Regions from separate parts of the Pseudarthrobacter sp. NPDC092424 genome, predicted to be linked through region 1. Evidence: riboswitches for the same ligand, from Rfam matches in the RefSeq annotation. Region 1 holds a riboswitch; each other region holds the start of a gene.
What was found. Region 1 has a riboswitch for cyclic di-AMP ahead of ACIQCN_RS10095 (hypothetical protein). Riboswitches for the same ligand answer to the same signal wherever they lie in the genome.
Positions count from the first base shown of each region.

Region 2: another riboswitch for cyclic di-AMP. It lies ahead of ACIQCN_RS11025 (M23 family metallopeptidase); the one in region 1 lies ahead of ACIQCN_RS10095 (hypothetical protein).
Region 3: another riboswitch for cyclic di-AMP. It lies ahead of ACIQCN_RS05480 (LysM peptidoglycan-binding domain-containing protein); the one in region 1 lies ahead of ACIQCN_RS10095 (hypothetical protein).

Region 1 covers NZ_JBIVQC010000005.1:203,358-209,120, reverse strand. The annotation lists gene ACIQCN_RS10110 (winged helix-turn-helix domain-containing protein) at 1-191, opposite strand, end outside; gene ACIQCN_RS10105 (response regulator transcription factor) at 807-1,547, shown strand; gene ACIQCN_RS10100 (sensor histidine kinase) at 1,548-3,080, shown strand; cyclic di-AMP (ydaO/yuaA leader) riboswitch at 3,189-3,369, shown strand; gene ACIQCN_RS10095 (hypothetical protein) at 3,375-4,151, shown strand; gene upp (uracil phosphoribosyltransferase) at 4,210-4,845, opposite strand; gene ACIQCN_RS10085 (phosphatase PAP2 family protein) at 4,858-5,700, opposite strand; gene ACIQCN_RS10080 (nucleoside deaminase) at 5,762-5,763, shown strand, end outside.
Region 2 covers NZ_JBIVQC010000006.1:144,518-150,280, forward strand. The annotation lists gene ACIQCN_RS11015 (NlpC/P60 family protein) at 1-525, opposite strand, end outside; gene ACIQCN_RS11020 (C40 family peptidase) at 678-1,301, opposite strand; cyclic di-AMP (ydaO/yuaA leader) riboswitch at 1,406-1,604, opposite strand; gene ACIQCN_RS11025 (M23 family metallopeptidase) at 1,719-2,540, opposite strand; cyclic di-AMP (ydaO/yuaA leader) riboswitch at 2,553-2,791, opposite strand; gene ACIQCN_RS11030 (metal-dependent transcriptional regulator) at 2,911-3,624, opposite strand; gene serC (phosphoserine transaminase) at 3,898-5,028, shown strand; gene ACIQCN_RS11040 (DUF3027 domain-containing protein) at 5,143-5,718, opposite strand; gene ACIQCN_RS11045 (cold-shock protein) at 5,725-5,763, opposite strand, start outside.
Region 3 covers NZ_JBIVQC010000002.1:529,383-535,145, reverse strand. The annotation lists gene ACIQCN_RS05485 (YdiU family protein) at 1-1,471, shown strand, start outside; gene ACIQCN_RS05480 (LysM peptidoglycan-binding domain-containing protein) at 1,560-2,378, opposite strand; cyclic di-AMP (ydaO/yuaA leader) riboswitch at 2,382-2,551, opposite strand; gene ACIQCN_RS05475 (TraR/DksA family transcriptional regulator) at 2,987-3,343, shown strand; gene ACIQCN_RS05470 (DNA alkylation repair protein) at 3,340-3,852, shown strand; gene ACIQCN_RS05465 (DUF1810 domain-containing protein) at 3,845-4,297, shown strand; gene ACIQCN_RS05460 (glucose 1-dehydrogenase) at 4,338-5,231, opposite strand; gene ACIQCN_RS05455 (DUF1918 domain-containing protein) at 5,410-5,601, shown strand; gene ACIQCN_RS05450 (NUDIX domain-containing protein) at 5,687-5,763, shown strand, end outside.

The DNA of each region.
Region 1 (5,763 bases):
CGGAGCTGGCCGTATGAGTTGGGGTTGTAGCCCTGGGGTACGTAGCCCGTGGCCGGGAAGCTGCTTCCGGCGCCGACGGGAGCGGCAGGCGTCCGCTGCCCGAAACCGGGACCGGGGCGGAATCCGGTGGACTGGGCAGCCTTGGCGGCGTTACGGACGGAGATATGGACGTATCCGGATGCAACTGACATGAATGCTTACCTCAATGTGAATGGCCGTCATCGCGGCTCGAATGCTAGGTCCCCGCAATGCTGGGGAGGGGCGCCCGACGCTGGGCTAGTGGGGCGAATGCCTAAGAACTTCAAAGGGTGGGAAGGTCAGGCGTGCATTCGGCAACAGCGCATCCCGGCGGCAGCAGGTGCGCTGTGCCAGTAATCTGCGGCTGCAGGTGCTGTTGAGTTCTTGTTCACATTGGAAGTGTGACGCGTAACAATGCGAACTTGCAAGTAACAATGGACCAAACCGTCCGCATTATGAGACGAAATGGACTAATGTGCCGCAAATCACGATTCAGTTACTCGGCGGTAACAGCAACCAAAATGCCAATACCAGTCCGTAACCCGCGCAATACCAGCGCTTTATTCGGATGGTTGCCACAAACGATGTCTTTAATGCATTTTCCCGCACGGGCGTGAAATCGCCCTGCCTGCACGGGTTCGCTGTCCACCCGGACCGGCATTCGGACACCAGGCCGACAGTGTGCGGACGACCTCCGGACACGGCGTTCAGGTCGTTAGGCTGAACTTCACAGCGGGTGCACAGGCTGCCCTAAGCCCGGCTACAACGAGAGATCGGAGAGTTGCTCCATGGCCACTTCGCACTCCATGACCAACAACCTTCCGCAACTCTCCCACCCGGACGGCTCTCCGATCCGCGCCCTGGTGGTCGATGACGAGCCCAGCCTTTCCGAGCTGATGAGCATGGGACTGCGCATGGCCGGCTGGTCCGTGGCGGTTGCTGCCGACGGTCCGCAGGCGGTGAAACTGGCCAAGGAGTTCCGGCCCGACGTCCTGGTGCTGGACGTCATGCTCCCAGGGTTCGACGGCGTTGAGCTCCTGGGCAGGATCCGTACCTTCGCGCCTGAGGTGCCGGCCCTGTTCCTCACCGCCAAGGACGCCGTCCAGGACCGGATCCTTGGGCTCGCGGCCGGAGGCGACGACTACGTCACCAAGCCGTTCAGCATGGAGGAGGTCCTGCTCCGCCTGCACCGCCTGGTGCAGCGCTCCGGAGTGGCCGCCATGGACACGGCCGAGCTGGTGGTGGGAGACCTGGTCCTCAACATCGATACCCGCGAAGTAACCCGGGCCGGAGATGACGTCCAGCTCACCGCAACCCAGTTCGAGCTGCTCCGGTACCTCATGGAGAACCCGAGACGCGTGGTCAGCAAAGCCCAGATCCTGGACCGCGTATGGAATTACGACTTCGGCGGCCAGGCCAACATCGTGGAGCTGTACATTTCGTACCTGCGCAAGAAGATCGATGCCGCGCACCCGCCCATGATCCACACCGTCCGGGGTGCAGGTTACGTCATCAAGCCGGCGGACTAGATGGCATTCTCCGGTCCAACTCCGCCGGCCACCTCACGGCCTGCCGGCTCCAGCGGAGCGCCGCGGAACTGGCTGAAGCCGGCCACCTGGCACCTCCGGACCCGGCTCACCGCTTTGGCCATGGCCCTGCTCATCACGATCTGCGGCGCGGTCGGGGTAGTCAGCTACGCCTCCATGGACACCTTCCTGACCCGCCAGCTTGACGACCAGCTGACCCAGGCCGCGGAGCGGTCCAACGATCCGGGACGGCCACCCATGGGTGGCTTCAACGGGCGCGACCCGCTGGATGCCCGGGGGCAGAGCGTCGGGACGCTGAACGCGCGCATCGTTGACGGCCAGGTCAGCAGTGCAGGATTTCTGGCCCCGGACACCACACGGTCAGCGCTTTCGGCGAAAGACAAGGAGACGCTCCAGGCGCTGGCGGCCGGCTCCGCACCGGTGGACAGGAAGCTGTCCACCGGCAACTACCGGCTGGTCGCCGTGCAGACATCGTTTGACGACGTCCTGGTGACCGGGCTGCCGCTCGCTGCCAAGGAAAGCACGCTGGCCTCCCTCGTATGGACCTTCCTCTTCGTGTCGCTCGGCGGGCTGCTGCTCGTGGGATTCGCCGGAACGGTGCTGATCCGCCGCACGATGAAACCGCTGGAGCAGCTTTCCGGGGTGGCCACCAGGGTTTCCCGCCTCCCGCTGGACGCGGGCGAGGTCGCGCTGGCAGTGCGGGTGCCGCCGTCGAACGCCAATCCGGGAACAGAAGTAGGCAGCGTGGGACACGCGCTGAACCTCATGCTGGACCACGTGGCCAACGCGCTGCAGGCCCGGCAGCGCAGCGAAACCAAGGTGCGGCAGTTCGTAGCTGACGCATCGCACGAGCTGCGCACTCCCCTGACTGCGATCCGGGGCTACACCGAACTGCTCCGCATGACCGAGCACTTCACGCCTGAGGGCGAACGGTCACTGGCCCGCGTGCAAAGCCAGTCCGAGCGCATGACGGCGCTGGTGGAGGACCTGCTGCTGCTCGCCCGGCTGGACGAGGGGCAGCCGCTGAAGCTGGCGGACGTGGACCTGACCCAGCTGGTGATTGAAGGTGTCAGCGACGAGAAGGTCATGGCGCCGGGGCACAACTGGCGGCTGGAACTGCCCGAGGAGCCCGTGGTCGTTGCCGGCGATGCTGCACAGCTTCGCCAGGTGCTGATGAACCTGTTATCCAACGCGCGCAAGCACACGCCTGCCGGCACCACCGTGGAGACGAGGGTCAGGGTGGTTCCCGGCGGCGCCGCGGAGGTTGCGGTAACGGACGACGGCGGCGGGATTCCCCCGGAGTTCGTGGACAAGGTCTTTGCCCGGTTTGCCCGCGCAGACGCGGCGCGGAAGGGCGCCTCCGACCGAAGCGGCCCTGCGGCGGCCGAAGGGACCAGCGGCCTGGGGCTGTCGATCGTACAGTCCATTGTGGAAGCGCACGGCGGCACCGTCAGCGTCGAGTCACGGCCCGGCCGGACGAGCTTCATAGTCAGACTGCCCATTACGTCCGGGTGAGGCGGCAGGCAATGGCGACGCGCCGCCGTCGTGATCTCTGTTACCAAAATGTGACTTCGGCCTGAAACTCCTGTACCGTCGAATGGTGCGCTTCCGTTCGTGGCGCATGTCCGGATGACGCCGAGCTCTGCCGCTTCCCGGACTCCGATAGACCGATGGCAGAGGCGGGGGACCCACCGTCCCGGGCACGCTATCAGGCCCTTGGGGTTAAGCCAGCACGTGAATGTTCCGTGCGGCCGGATGCCCTCATCCGAACCCGACAGCTAACTCCGCAGGTGTGAGAGGCGATCCATCATGTCTGAATTCCAGGTAGAACCGCGCCCAAATTCTGGCGTTCCCACCCGCGCAGCCGCCCGCGCGGCCAAGCGCTCCCGCCGTGGCACCTTCCCCGCATTGGGGCGCCGGGCTGCCGTGCTGGCGGCATCCTGCGCGCTGCTGGTGGGCGTTGGCGCTGCGGGCCAGGCCACGGAGTCGATGACCCGCGCTGCATCCACGGAACCCGCGGCCACGCAGCTCTCCCCCGCTGAGCAGCAGGCGCAGCTGGCCCTCGAAAAGAGCGAGCTCCAGTCCGCCGCGGCAGAAGCCGCCGCCGCCAAGGCAGCCGCCGCCAAGACGGCCGCTGCTGAGAAGGCTGCCGCCACGAAGGCTGCTGCCGCGAAGACGGCCGCCGAGAAGGCTGCAGCTGCGAAGGCTGCCGCAGACAAAGCCGCGGCCGAAAAGGCTGCTGCCGCGAAGGCCAAGGCTGCGAAGCCGGCCGCCGTGAACGACCCCGCTGGCGCGCAGGCCTACGCCGCCAGCCAGCTGGCGGCGTACGGCTGGGCGCCGGACCAGATGCAGTGCCTGAAGACGCTGTGGACCAAGGAATCCGACTGGAAGACCACGGCCACCAACTCCAGCAGTGGCGCATACGGCATCGTGCAGTCCCTGCCTGCCGAGAAGATGGCAAGCGCGGGAGCCGATTACCTCACCAACTACCGCACGCAGATCAACTGGGGCCTGGACTACATCAAGGAGCGCTACCAGTCACCGTGCGGCGCGCTGAACTTCCACTACGCCAACAACTGGTACTAGGCAGGACCGGCCCGCCGGCCGGGACCGGCAGGGCGGGGTCTGTTACCCGTCCTGCCGGCTAACCTGCGATGCCGTACAGGCGGTCGCCGGCGTCGCCCAGGCCCGGAACGATGTAGGACTTTTCGTTGAGTTTCTCGTCGATGGAGGCCAGCACGATGGTCACGTTAGCGCCGGAGAGTTCCTCTTCGAGCTTGGCCAGGCCTTCCGGGGCGGCCAGCAGGCAGATGCAGGTGACGTCAGAGGCGCCCCGCTTGAACAGGAACTTGATGGCCTCGCGGAGGGTTCCGCCGGTGGCAAGCATCGGGTCCAGCACGAAGATCTGGCGGTCCGTCAGGTCCTCAGGCAGGCGCTCGGCGTAGGTGATGATGTCCAAGGTTTCCTCGTCGCGGGCCATGCCCAGGAAGCCAACCTCCGCCGTGGGGACCAGTTTGGTCATGCCCTCAAGCATCCCCAGGCCGGCGCGGAGGATCGGAACCACCAGCGGCGTGGGCTTGGTGAAAGCCGTACCCACGGTGGTGCTGACAGGGGTCTCGATAGTGACTTCTTCGGTGCGGACCTCGCGGGTGGCCTCGTACGCCAGCAGCGTGACCAGCTCCTCCGTCAACTGCCGGAAGACCGGCGAGGGGGTGTTTTTGTCCCTCAGGACGGTGAGCTTGTGGGCGACCAAGGGGTGGTCAACAACGAGAGTGCGCATGGGTCCAAACTATCACCCGGCACGATGGTCCCCCGGGCCGCGGCCCCGGCCCGCATCCGCTCCGCGCTCCCCCTGGTGCTCGGGCATGTGGTCGTGGATTTTCTCCGCCACGACGTCCCGCACCACGGGGTGGTCGAACGTGGGTGCGGGACCCACGTGTTCCTTGCGCCTTGTCAGATGGAAGAGCCTGTGGGCCAGGATCACCAGGCCCACCCAGGCACCGCCCAGCAGCCAGCCGGCAGTGACGTCCGTGAGCCAGTGGTGGCCAAGGAAGACCCGGCTCAGGCCCATGGCGATGATGAAAATCACTCCCGCGGTGATGGCCATAACGCGCACCCAGAGCTGATGGAACTGCAGGCACAGGACGTACAGCAGCACACCGATGACCACCGTCGTGTTTAACGTGTGGCCGCTCGGGAAGGACGGCGAGTGCTCGAACGGGGGGACGGCTTCCGAGTGGTCGGGCCGCGTCCGGCCTACCAGGCGCTTGCCGACGGTGGTGGCGTAGATGGAGACGGCCGCGGCACCGCCCACCAGGATAATCGGCCGCCATGTCCTGCTCAGGAAGGTTAACCAGGCAGTGAGGATGCTGGCCAGGATGGGCATCCCCACCCCGCCGCCAATATTGGTGAAGCCCGTGACGAAGGCGTCCAGCTCCGGGTTCCGGAGGGTCTGCGAGTACTCCAGCGCCGGAATGTCGAGGTTGGTGAGCCCTTCGTCATCCACCACATTCGAGTAGACCTCCGCGCCGAGGAGCGCGAGTGCCACCACAAGGCTGCCGCCTACGATCAATGTCAGCCAGAGGGCGGCGTACGGCTTGATCCATTTGTCCATGCGGTCTTTGACAGTACTCACTGTGCCTCCCGGCGGATGGTCGTCACGGGCTCTGGGTATCCTTCGAAACTATCATTGAGCCAT
Region 2 (5,763 bases), on a different contig from region 1:
GGCGGCCAAGGAGTTGGTCACCAGCATGGTGCAGTCCTGGGACACACCCAGCTGGGCGTAGGCGGCCGACAGGATGGCTGCACCCTTACCGCTGGCGGAAGCCTTGGTGGCCGTCGGTGCGGATGCCGTCACCGTGGCCGCGGTGGCCGGTGCTGCCGTTTCGGGTTCCGGAGCCGGCTCGGCCTCCTTCACCTCAACAACGGGCTCTTCCTCGACAACGGGAGCGGCCTCGGTGGAGACGGCCGGCTTCTCGAAGCTGATGGAGATGGTGGAGGCAGCCGAGATGGGCGCATCCACGGCGGACTCGACCGACAGGGCAGAAGCCGGGGCTGAATCGCGCTGGACGTTGGAGTCTGCAGCGTTGGCGGCAACACCGCTGGTCAGGACAAGGCCGGAAGCGGCAGCGATGACTGCGGCCTGGCGGCCCATGCCGCCGGCGTTGTCGCCCACGGCCTTGGCAATGACAGCAAGCGAGTTGGTCTTGGTGACCTCGGCGCGGTGCCGTGCGGTAGCACGAGTAGTCATGTTCTCTCTTTCGATTTCCTCAAGACCGCTGTGAACAGCCCAGGGCTATTGACGTGCCGGGATCTTGGGGGTACCCCGGCACGTCCCAAACGGGGATGTGGTGATTGGCGAAATACGCGTTTGAACCGGGCCCGCGGGCGGGCCGTCTTGAACTACGGGTTGAGCGTGTAATACACCGAGGAACCGGTGGCGGCCACGGCATGCAGCAGGGTGCCCTGGCTGGGGTTCAGCGCGCTGACCATCATGCCGTTGCCGACGTAGATGCCCACGTGGGCACCGCCGTTCTGGACCACCAAGTCGCCCGGCTTGGGGGCAGCGGTGGCGGTCATGATGGACCATGCGTTGACGCGGGGAATGCTGATGCCGGCCTGCGCATAGACCCACTGCGTGAAGCCGGAGCAGTCCCAGCCGTTGGGAGAGGTGCCGCCCCAGACGTACGGGCGGCCAATGCCTGTGTAGGCAATACCGGCAATGCCGGAGGTGGAAGCACCGGCAACTGCAGACAGTGCAGTGTCGGCGGCGGAGCCCGTGGTGGACTCTTCTTCCTCGGAGGTGGACTGTACCTCGACCGGCTCGATCTCCGGAGCTGCGGTGGTCTTAACCACCGGGCGCTCGAAGGAAACCGTGGCGGTGGGGGCTGCCATTACGGCGGCATTCGGGGCTCCAGACTCGGTGGAGGCCGAAATGCCCGCGGTGGTGTCCGCTGCGGTGGCCGGCAGGCCCATGGTCAGAATGAGGCCCGAAGCTGCTGCTGCGACTGCGGCCTGGCGACCCATGGTCCCCGCATTGGCGCTGACGGCCTTGGATACGGAGCCCAAAGGGTTGGTGCGCACCGTTTGTGCACGGTGGCGCGCAGAATTACGACGTGAAGACACGAAAGGTAGCCTCTCCCAATGCCTGCGAGGTGAGCTGTCGGATTCGGATGGGAGTCACCCGGCCGCGCGCTTCCAAGGAAGCTTTTACGGCTTAACCCCAAGGCCTTCCCACAAACAGAAGGCCGAAATTGGTTCCCCCGCCCCTGCCAGACGATGAAATGCGAACGGACCTTGAGCGGTGGCAGAGTTAGGCAATCCACTCAAGAGCGTCAACTTCGGAAAAGTTGACGCGTGTACGACGTTACAGGAATTAATAACCAATGTCACATTAAGGTCACGGGGCCTAAAAGTGTTGCGAGAGCAAACCCTCAGTTTTGACTAGAGCCAGCCGGTGGGGTCGACGACCTCGCCGTTGACCTGGACCTCGAAGTGGAGGTGGCAGCCCGTGGACGCCCCTGTGGTTCCGCTATATGCCACTACGTCGCCGCGGCCCACAGTCTCGCCCTCCCGGACGTTGAAGCCGGAGAGGTGGTTGTACGTTGTCTCCAGGCCATTTCCGTGGTCGATGACCACCCGGTTGCCGCCGCCGAAATCATGCCAGCCCACGAAGGTCACGGTGCCGGTGGCCGCCGCGAGCACGGAGGTGCCGCACTGGGCCGCGAAGTCCTCGCCACGGTGGAAGTCGCCGTAGCCGCCCGTGATGGGACTCACCCGGTAGCCGAACGGGGACACCATAGTCAGGTTGGCCAGGGGCGCACCAAGGCTGCCCACCGAAGCGGCGCGCGAGATTGCGCTGGCGGACTGGGCGCTCAGGAGCTGCTTCAGCTTGCCGTCCGGGTCCGCCTTGGTGACCACTGCGGAGCGGCTGAAATCAATACGGGCCCCGGCCTCAGCGGAGATTTCAGGCTGCTGTGCGGGCTGCACGGCAACCGCGGGAACAACGTCCGAGGCCTCAGTGGCCATTACCGGGCTGGTGGAGGGGACCGTCACGGTGAGGACGAGCCCGGTGGCTGCCAGGGCAATTCCGGCCTTCTGGCCGATACCGCTCGCTGAGGCGAACTCCGTCATCTGCCGGAAGGGGCCGCGCCGGCGGCGGGCTTCCCGGTGGAAATCGCGGGGGCGCTCCGCGGCGATGACTTCCACAACCCGGGGGGTCGGTGAGGGGCCCGCAGCGCGGCGCCGGCCCCTGGAGGTCTGCATGCTCAAAAGAAGGTTTCCTCTCTGGAAAGCCTGCGAAGTTAGCTGTCGGATTCGGGTCAGAGAGTTCAAAGACCCGGTCCGCCGTAAGCAAACTTCTGCACAGAGCTATCCCGGGAGGAATTTGCTGGAGAGGCTTGCTGCTGACGGACTTCACCCCAAGGCAGCCCCCGCTGCCGGTTGTGGTTCCCCCGCCTCTGCCAGTAAATGACTCGTGCACCTGATCCGCTGGCAGAGCTCGGCTCCGGATCAGGTAACGCTTGTGTATCAACGCTTGGGTTTAACTATACGGGCTTAAGCCCGGCAGTAACAATTCCGTTATAACCGTGTGGGAACGGGCACGCCGGGGTAAGAGGCGAAGGCCCTGAGGACCCTAAACGACGGTAACGAAGACGTGCGCGGCCACTTCCGGCGGCAGCTCGAGTGCGCCTTCGATCCCCGGCACCCGCACCGAAATGTAGTCCCCCACCCGCTCAAGCGACACCTTGGCGCCGGGGCGGATTCCACCCTCGTCGAGCTGCAGGAGAAGTTCCGGCTCCACCTGGATGGGCTCGGCCAGCCGACTGACCACCACCGCGGAAGCGGGCTGGTAGGCCTTCATCGCTTCGAGCAGGCTCACAGCACTATCGGCAGCCGGCGCAGCGCCACCGCCGGCCTGCACCGGCTGGCCGCCCAGGGCGTCGAGCCCGGGAATGGGGTTGCCGTAAGGGGACTCCGTGGGATGGTCGAGGAGCTCGTAGATGCGCCGCTCCACCCGCTCGCTCATGACATGTTCCCAACGGCAGGCTTCATCGTGTACGTATGCCCAGTCCAGGCCGATGACGTCCGCGAGGAGCCGTTCGGCCAGCCGATGCTTGCGCATGACTTCGGTGGCCCGTTTGCGCCCGGTCTCGGTGAGTTCAAGGTGCCTGTCTCCGGAGACCACCACCAGGCCATCGCGTTCCATCCGACCGATGGTCTGGGACACCGTGGGGCCCGAGTGGCGCAGCCGCTCCGCAATCCGGGCGCGCAGGGCAACGATGTTCTCCTCCTCAAGCTCCAGAATCGTGCGAAGGTACATCTCCGTAGTGTCGATCAGATCCGTCATCCAGCTCAGCTCCTCGAGCGCAGTACCTTGCGTTGTCCTACCGTAACGCCTTCGGCCGGGCGTAGTCCGGTGAAAAGCTTAGCCTGTTTTGAATTTGTCCGAATAGTCGCCGAAGGCAGCATCGCGCCTTGTCTCAATTGCTGGACTATGACGCATCCGGTTCCTGCGGGAACACCCGTTCAGGCAGAATAAGGAGGGCCTGAGCCACCGCAGCCGGCCGCAGGCCAACCATCCGCCCGGACCATGCGCGTCCATGCCGAAACTGGAGCACCTGTGAGCGACAACAGCATCACTATTCCCGCCGACCTCCTGCCCGCGGACGGACGGTTCGGCGCCGGCCCCTCGAAGGTCCGCCAGGAACAGATCGATGCATTGTCCGCGGCCTCGAAGTCCATCCTGGGCACGTCGCACCGCCAGGCCCCCGTCAAAAACCTGGTGGGTTCCGTCCGCGAAGGCCTGAGCGCATTCTTCCGCGCCCCGGAAGGGTACGAAGTGGTCCTCGGCGTCGGCGGTTCCACGGCTTTCTGGGATGTTGCCGCGTTCGGCCTGGTGGAGAAGAAGGCCCAGCACCTGTCCTTCGGCGAGTTCGGCTCCAAGTTTGCCGCCGCCACCAACAAGGCGCCGTTCCTCGATGCGTCCTCCATCATCAAGTCCGAACCCGGCACCCGCCCCTCTCCGCAGGCGGAAGCGGGCGTGGATGCGTACGCCTGGCCGCAGAACGAGACCTCCACCGGTGTCTACGCTCCGGTCAAGCGTGTTGCCGGTGCTGACCAGGGCGCCCTGGTGCTGGTGGACGCCACCTCAGCCGCAGGCGGCCTGGACGTGGACGTGGCCGAAAGCGATGTCTACTACTTCGCGCCCCAAAAGAACTTCGCCTCCGACGGCGGCCTCTGGCTGGGCCTCTTCTCCCCCGCCGCCCTGGAACGCGCCGCCCGCGTGAAGGCAAGCGGCCGCTGGATTCCTGACTTCCTGGACCTCCAGACCGCCATCGACAACTCGCGCCTGAACCAGACGTACAACACCCCGTCGCTGTCCACCCTGGTGACGCTGGACGCGCAGGTGCAGTGGCTCAACGGGAACGGCGGCCTGGACTTCGCCGCCTCGCGCACCGCTGATTCCGCGGGCCGGATCTACACCTGGGCCGAGGCCTCGGACTTCGCCACGCCGTTCGTCACCAACCCGGACGAGCGTTCCAATGTCATCGCGACGATCGACTTCGACGACTCCGTGGACGCCGCCCAGGTGGCGAAGGTCCTGCGCGCCAACGGCGTGGTGGACACCGAGCCGTACCGCAAGCTGGGCCGCAACCAGCTGCGGATCGCCACGTTCGTGGCCATCGAACCGGCGGACGTGACCGCACTGCTGGCCAGCATCGATTACGTCGTGGAACGCCTCCGCAAGTAGCAGCCGGGGTTCGGTCCGGATTAAGTACGACGGCGGCGCCCGGGTTTATCCCTGGCGCCGCCTTTCTCCCCGTGGAGCTTTCGCCCTGTCCTTCGGGCACTGGGGGTGCGCCCGCTAAGGCACGGCGTCCCCGCCGTCCGTGCCGTCGTCGTCCGCCGTGTCCCCGCCGTCCGTGCCGTCGTCGTCCGCCGTGTCCCCGCCGTCCGTGCCGTCGTCGTCCGCCGCCTCATCGGTGACCGGGGCGGCAGGTTCCTCCGCTGCCTCCGCCACAGGTTCCCGCTCGTCCGCTTGCTGCGCTTCCTGCGCGTCCTCAGGACGCACGCGCTCGGCCCACGGCACCCACTCCGGGGCGAGGATGGAGTCCTCGGACGGCAGCAGGCCAAGCTCGTTCACGGTGACGGCCTTTGAGCGCGAATTGCGGGTGAGCACGGCGTACCACTGCCAGCCGGCGTAACCGGCGAGCTTCGACTCGAACAGGTGGGTGACCAGCCGGTCGCCCTCGCTCTTGGCGGCCAGGTGCGCGCCGATGGTCCTGGCGTCCGTGATGCCTTCGATGGCGGTCCGGGCGGTGTCCACGGCAGCGGCCAGGAAGGCGTCCGGCCTCCCGGTACGCCACACGGGAACACCGGCGCGGCGCTTGGCAGCTGCCTTGGCCGGCGCCGCCTGGGGCTGATCAGCTTCCGGGTTCATCTGCGCCTAGACGTCCAGCTCGTCGGCAACCTTACGCAGGGCGGC
Region 3 (5,763 bases), on a different contig from region 1:
GACCGTCAGCTTTCAATCACGTTTCGCCCGGGAGCTGCCCGAACTTGCTGTTCCCTGGCAGGCGGAAGAGGCGCCCGAACCCCGGCTGCTCGTCCTCAACGAGGCCCTCGCAGGGGAGTTGGGACTGGACCTGGCTTTCCTGCGCAGCCCGGAGGGCGCCAGGTTCCTGGTGGGCAACGACGTCCCGCCGGACGCTGCGCCGGTCGCCCAGGCGTATGCCGGCCATCAGTTCGGCGGCTATTCGCCGCTGCTCGGCGACGGGCGCGCCCTCCTCCTGGGTGAGCTGCCGCTGCAGGGGAGTTCGTCCGACGGCGACCGGTTGCGGGACGTCCACCTCAAAGGGTCGGGCCGCACACCCTTTGCCAGAGCCGGGGACGGCCGTGCCGTCGTCGGACCCATGCTTCGCGAGTACCTGGTGAGCGAGGCGATGCACGAGCTGGGAATCCCCACCACCCGCTCCCTGGCCGTGGTGGCCACCGGCCGCCCCGTGCGCCGTGACACGATGCTGCCCGGTGCGGTGCTGGCACGGGTTGCCGCCAGCCACCTGCGCGTGGGTACGTTCCAGTACGCGCGGGCCACGGACAATCCCGACCTGTTGCGCAGGCTCGCTGACCACGCCATAGCACGCCACTATGCGGCGGCAGCGCAGGCCGGCAACCCTTACCTGGCGCTGTTCAGGGCCGTGGTTGAGGCCCAGGCGTCGCTGGTGGCGCAGTGGATGCTGGTGGGGTTTGTCCATGGCGTCATGAATACGGACAACATGACCATCTCCGGTGAAACCATTGACTACGGGCCCTGCGCCTTCATGGACGCATTCAATCCGGCCGCCGTGTACAGCTCCATCGACACCGGCGGGAGGTACGCCTACGCCAACCAGCCTGTGGTGGCGGAGTGGAACCTGGCCCGCCTGGCCGAATCGCTGCTTCCCCTTATCAACGAGGACCAGGAAAAAGCGGTAGAGCCCGCAGTGGAAGTGCTGGGGGAGTTCCGCCGCCGCTACAGCGACGCCTGGACAGCGGGCATGGCCTCGAAGCTGGGTCTGGCCGGACATCCGGCAGGAAGCCCGGAGGCAGCGGAGGTGTCCCAACTGGTCGACGGCGTCATCGCCCTGCTTAGGGACGGTCCGGTGGACTATACGCAGTTTTTCCGCCGCCTCGGGGATGCGGCCCTCGGAAACACCGGGCCGGCGCGCGGAATGGTCCTGGACCTTGCCGCCTTCGATGCCTGGGCGGAGCGGTGGCGGGCCATGGCGCCGGACGCCAGCCTGATGGACCGCGTCAATCCCGTCTATATCCCGCGCAACCACCTGGTGGAAGAAGCCCTGGATGCAGCCACCGCAGGTGACATCGGCCCGTTCCAGCGCCTCGTCGCAGTCCTCTCCGAGCCATACCGGCGGCGGCCGGGGCTGGAGCGCTACGAGGAGGCAGCCCCCGAAAGCTTTGGTGATTACCTGACGTTCTGCGGAACCTGAACGCCAGCCAACTGCCGGATGTTTAACGGGGAAAGGGCGGCATTCGGGATGATTTCCGAATGCCGCCCTTTCCGGCCCTTGGTGCTGCCTAGGCCACGCGCACGAAGGAGGCGCCGGCGAGCCAGCTGAGCGAGTGCACGTCCGTCTTGTAGCCGTCGATGCCGCCGCTCACAACCTGGCCGTCGCCGGCGTAAACGCCGACGTGGCCGGAGGTGATCACCAGGTCGCCGGGGGCCGGGGTGGAGACCACGGTTCCGTACTGGTAGAACTGCGTGGGGGCAAGATCGCCAACGCTCTTTCCGACCGAGCGCAGGGCGGTCTCGACCATGGCGGTGCAGTCCTGGTTGATTCCGATCTGGCTGTAGGCGGAGGCGAGGATCCCTGCGCCGGTGCCCGTGCCGGTGGACTCGGCCGGCGCGGTGGACGCGTAGGACAGGTTCATGCCGGTGTTCGTCGGCGCCGCTGCAGTCGTTTGGACCGGTGCGGGTGCGGGCGCAGGTGCAACTGCCGGTGCAGCCGCCGCAGAGCCTGCGCCGGGGATCTCGATCTGGTCGCCCGGGTAGATGATCGTGTCGATGGAGAGGCCGTTGACCGCGAGGACATCGGCCAGAGCCACACCGTGGGCAGCGGAGATCGCGCCCAGGGTGTCGCCGGAAACCACGGTGTGCACGGTGGCAGCAGTTGCCGCGGCAGCAGTTGCCGCGGGTGCGGAGGACGTCTGGACCGACGTTGCTTCAGCGTCCGGGCCGCTCACACCTGCCTGGGCGGGGGCGCCGACGCTGAGCGCAATGCCGGATGCCGCGGCTACTGCCAGTGCGGGACGGCCGAAGGTCCGGGCCAGGCCCTGGACGGTGATGGAGCCGGTCGGAGTTGCACGATGACGGGCGGTGGTGGAAATTTTTGACACAGTGAATCGCCTCTCCCATGCCTGCGGGGTGAGCTGTCGGGTTCGGGCTGGAGATGCCCGGTCGGAAGCATCCGCACAAGCGGAAAGGCTTTCGACTTAACCCCTAGGCCTCAATGAGGCCGTGGAAACTTGGTTCCCCCGTCCCTGCCAATTGGAAACGGTGGTATCCCGGTCCAGCGGCAGGGCTCGGCAGGCTGGTGGGAATGTCCCATCGGGGAGGGACACCACTCGACCGTAACCCGCCGTCCAGCTAAATGTCACGTTTGGATAACATCCGAGGCCCTTCTCTCGGATTAGGCTATCGTTTGGATTCACCCTGCATGGCGCGCTGACCTCGAAAGACGCCCGCGGCCGACGGGTCCGAAGTGAAATGCATCACATCGTAACAATCCCGGACTGCTGCCTGCGGTTTGCGCGCCTGCAAGCTCAGTCAGCCCTTGAAGGATGTGGTATTGCGGACTATGTCCCGGGGCCGCGATCACGGCCCCGCGCCGTGCCCCCGGAAGCCTGCATCCGTGACCGGTGGTGGTCGCCCAGCAGGGCATGGGGCCATTGGATGGCGGTGGGCCGGTACTGACGTGCGTGGCGGCCGGGGCTAGGCTTTGGGCATGCCTGATTTTGAGCGGTTCCGGCTGATGCTGGAGGAGGAACGCACCCGCAAGGTGGCGCTCCTGCCGGCCCTTCGTGCGGATATCGCCTCGGCTAATTCGGCACGTCAGAACGCAAATGTGGACGACGAACACGATCCAGAAGGCTCCACCATCGCGTTTGAACTGTCGCAGGCCTCCGCGCTCCTCAAGCAGAGCAGCGCCGGCCTGGACCAGGTGGAGGCCGCGCTGGACCGAATCGATGACGGGACGTACGGCATCTGCGCGGTGTGCGGCGAAGCCATTGCGGAGGGCCGCCTCGAGGCCAGGCCCTGGACGCCCTACTGCATCACGCACGCAGCGGCGGGACGCCGGTGACAACGGTCCAGGATGTGGCCGCATTCATCGACCGCACGTTGCAGAACGAGGGTACCTGGTACAGGGCGGACGACGTCGAGGGGCGGCTGGGCGGCAGCCTGGCCTCCTACGGGGCATCTGTGGGTGCCGTGCGGGGAACCGTCAGGGACGCGCTGCGGAAGTTCCGGGACCTGGACCATGACGGGGTGGTGTTCCTGGCTTCGGCACTTTGGGGCGTGCCGAAGCCAGGGAGCAGGCCTGTCTTTGAACGGAGACTTGCAGCGGTGGTGCTGCTTCAGGCAAGGGTGGGTCTGCTGCGGCACACCGACCTGACCCGCATCGAAGGGTTCCTCAGGTCCGCGCACACCCCGGAACTGACAGATCCGCTCATGGCCGACGTCCTTGTTCCGCTGCTTGGCGCACTCGGCGAAAAGGACCGGAGGCGGGCCGTTACGGTGCTGGATCGCTGGAAGGCGGATCCGGATCGTCAGCTACGGGCCGCGGCCCGGATCGGAGGGAACCATGAATGACCGGTACAACCTTGAGCGGTTCACGGCCGCCCAGGACAGCGGTGGGACATACCACCAGGCTTTGGCCGAGCTGCAGACAGGGCATAAACGCAGCCACTGGATGTGGTTTGTGTTCCCGCAGGTTGCCGGGCTCGGCCAAAGCCCCACGTCACAGCGCTACGCGATCGGATCTCTCGAAGAAGCCAGAGCCTATCTGGCGCATCCGGTGCTGGGCCCCCGGCTCCTGGAATGCGCACAGGCACTCGCCGCCCATGCCGGGCGCTCCGCGGACGAAATCCTGGGCGGCATCGACGCGCGCAAACTGCACTCGTCCGCGACCCTGTTCCTCCGCGCAGCGCCCGGGGAGACGGTGTTCAAGACCGTCCTCGCCACGTTCTTCGACGGCGTGCCCGACGCCGCGACGGACCGGCTGCTGTTGGACATGCCGGACCACGCGGCAGAATAGCTGCGCTCCGGCGGCGGTGCCGGCGGCCGGTCGTGCCGGGCTACGGCGTGGGGTTGCCGCCGTTGACGTTCAGCGTCTCGCCCACCACGTAACTGGACTCCGGCGAGGCCAGGAACACGTAAGCAGGTGCCAGCTCGGCCGGCTGGCCGGCGCGCCCCAGGGGAGTGGACTGCCCGAATTCCGGCAGTTTTTCCTTGGGCTGGCCGCTGCTGACCTGCAGCGGTGTCCAGATGGGACCCGGCGCCACGGCATTGACCCGGATGCCCTTGGGCGCAAGCTGCTGCGCCAGGCCCTTGGTGAAGTTGTTGATGCTGGCCTTGGTGGTGGCGTAATCGACCAACGTCGGGGAAGGGTTGTAGGCCTGGATGGAGGTGGTGTTGATGATGGTCGAGCCCGGCGGCATGTGCGGCAGGGCGGCCTTGGTGAGCCAGAACATGGCATACACATTGGTCTTGAGCGTGTGGTCGAACTGCTCATCCGTGATGCCTGCCAGCTCCTCCTGGGCCACCTGCTTGCCGGCGTTGTTCACCAGGATGTCGATGCTGCCCAGGGCCGACACTGCGGTGTCCACCACTTCCCGGCACACGGCGGGATCCTTGAGGTCGCCTGGCACCTTGACGGCCTTCCGCCCGCTGGCCTCGATGAGGCCCGCAATGCGCCCGGCATCCTCCTCTTCCTCGGGCAGGTAAGAAAGGACGACGTCGGCCCCCTCCCGGGCGAACGCGATGGCTGTCGCGGCGCCGATGCCGGAGTCGGCACCTGTCACGATCGCCTTCCGGCCTTCCAGGCGGCCGGTTCCGCGGTAGGTTTCTTCGCCGAGGTCTGCCTTGGGAACCAGTGCCGCATCCAGGCCCGGCTCCGGCTGGTGCTGCTTCGGCGGGGAGATTTCCTCGTACGCGGTGACCGGGTTGCGAAAGGTGTACTGGTCTGTCATGGGTGGTCCTCCTGACGACTGGGAATGCTTCGCAGCAAAAGTAAGTAGGCTTACATTTCTACCCTAGGCATTGAAGCTCTCCCTGCCAACCCGCAAACCGGCCGCAGGTGGAAACCGGGTGAGGCGCCCCTGTCGCGTCCAGGGCCGCAGTCGTAATCTGGGACTGGAGGTGAATGCGATGGAGGCAGCACAGGGAGACCGCATCATCGTGCACGGACGGAACGTCGGGTCCTCCGACCGGCACGGCGTTATTGTCGAAGTCAGGGGGCCTGGCGGGACACCGCCGTACCTGGTCCGCTTTGACGACGGCCATGAAACAGTCATGTACCCCGGCGGTGATTTCGCCGTAGACCGCGGGCACGGTAACTGAACCACTTTTTGCTGAAGCATTTTTACCGAAGCCGTCTGTTACGAACGGGTGCGCCGCGGAGGGTGCGCCTGTCAGACTGGTGCGCATGGATCATTCAGTGACTTCCACCCCGCCCGTCCGGACCGGCCCGCGTGATCCCGGCGATGCCTGGGTGGAGGGCGG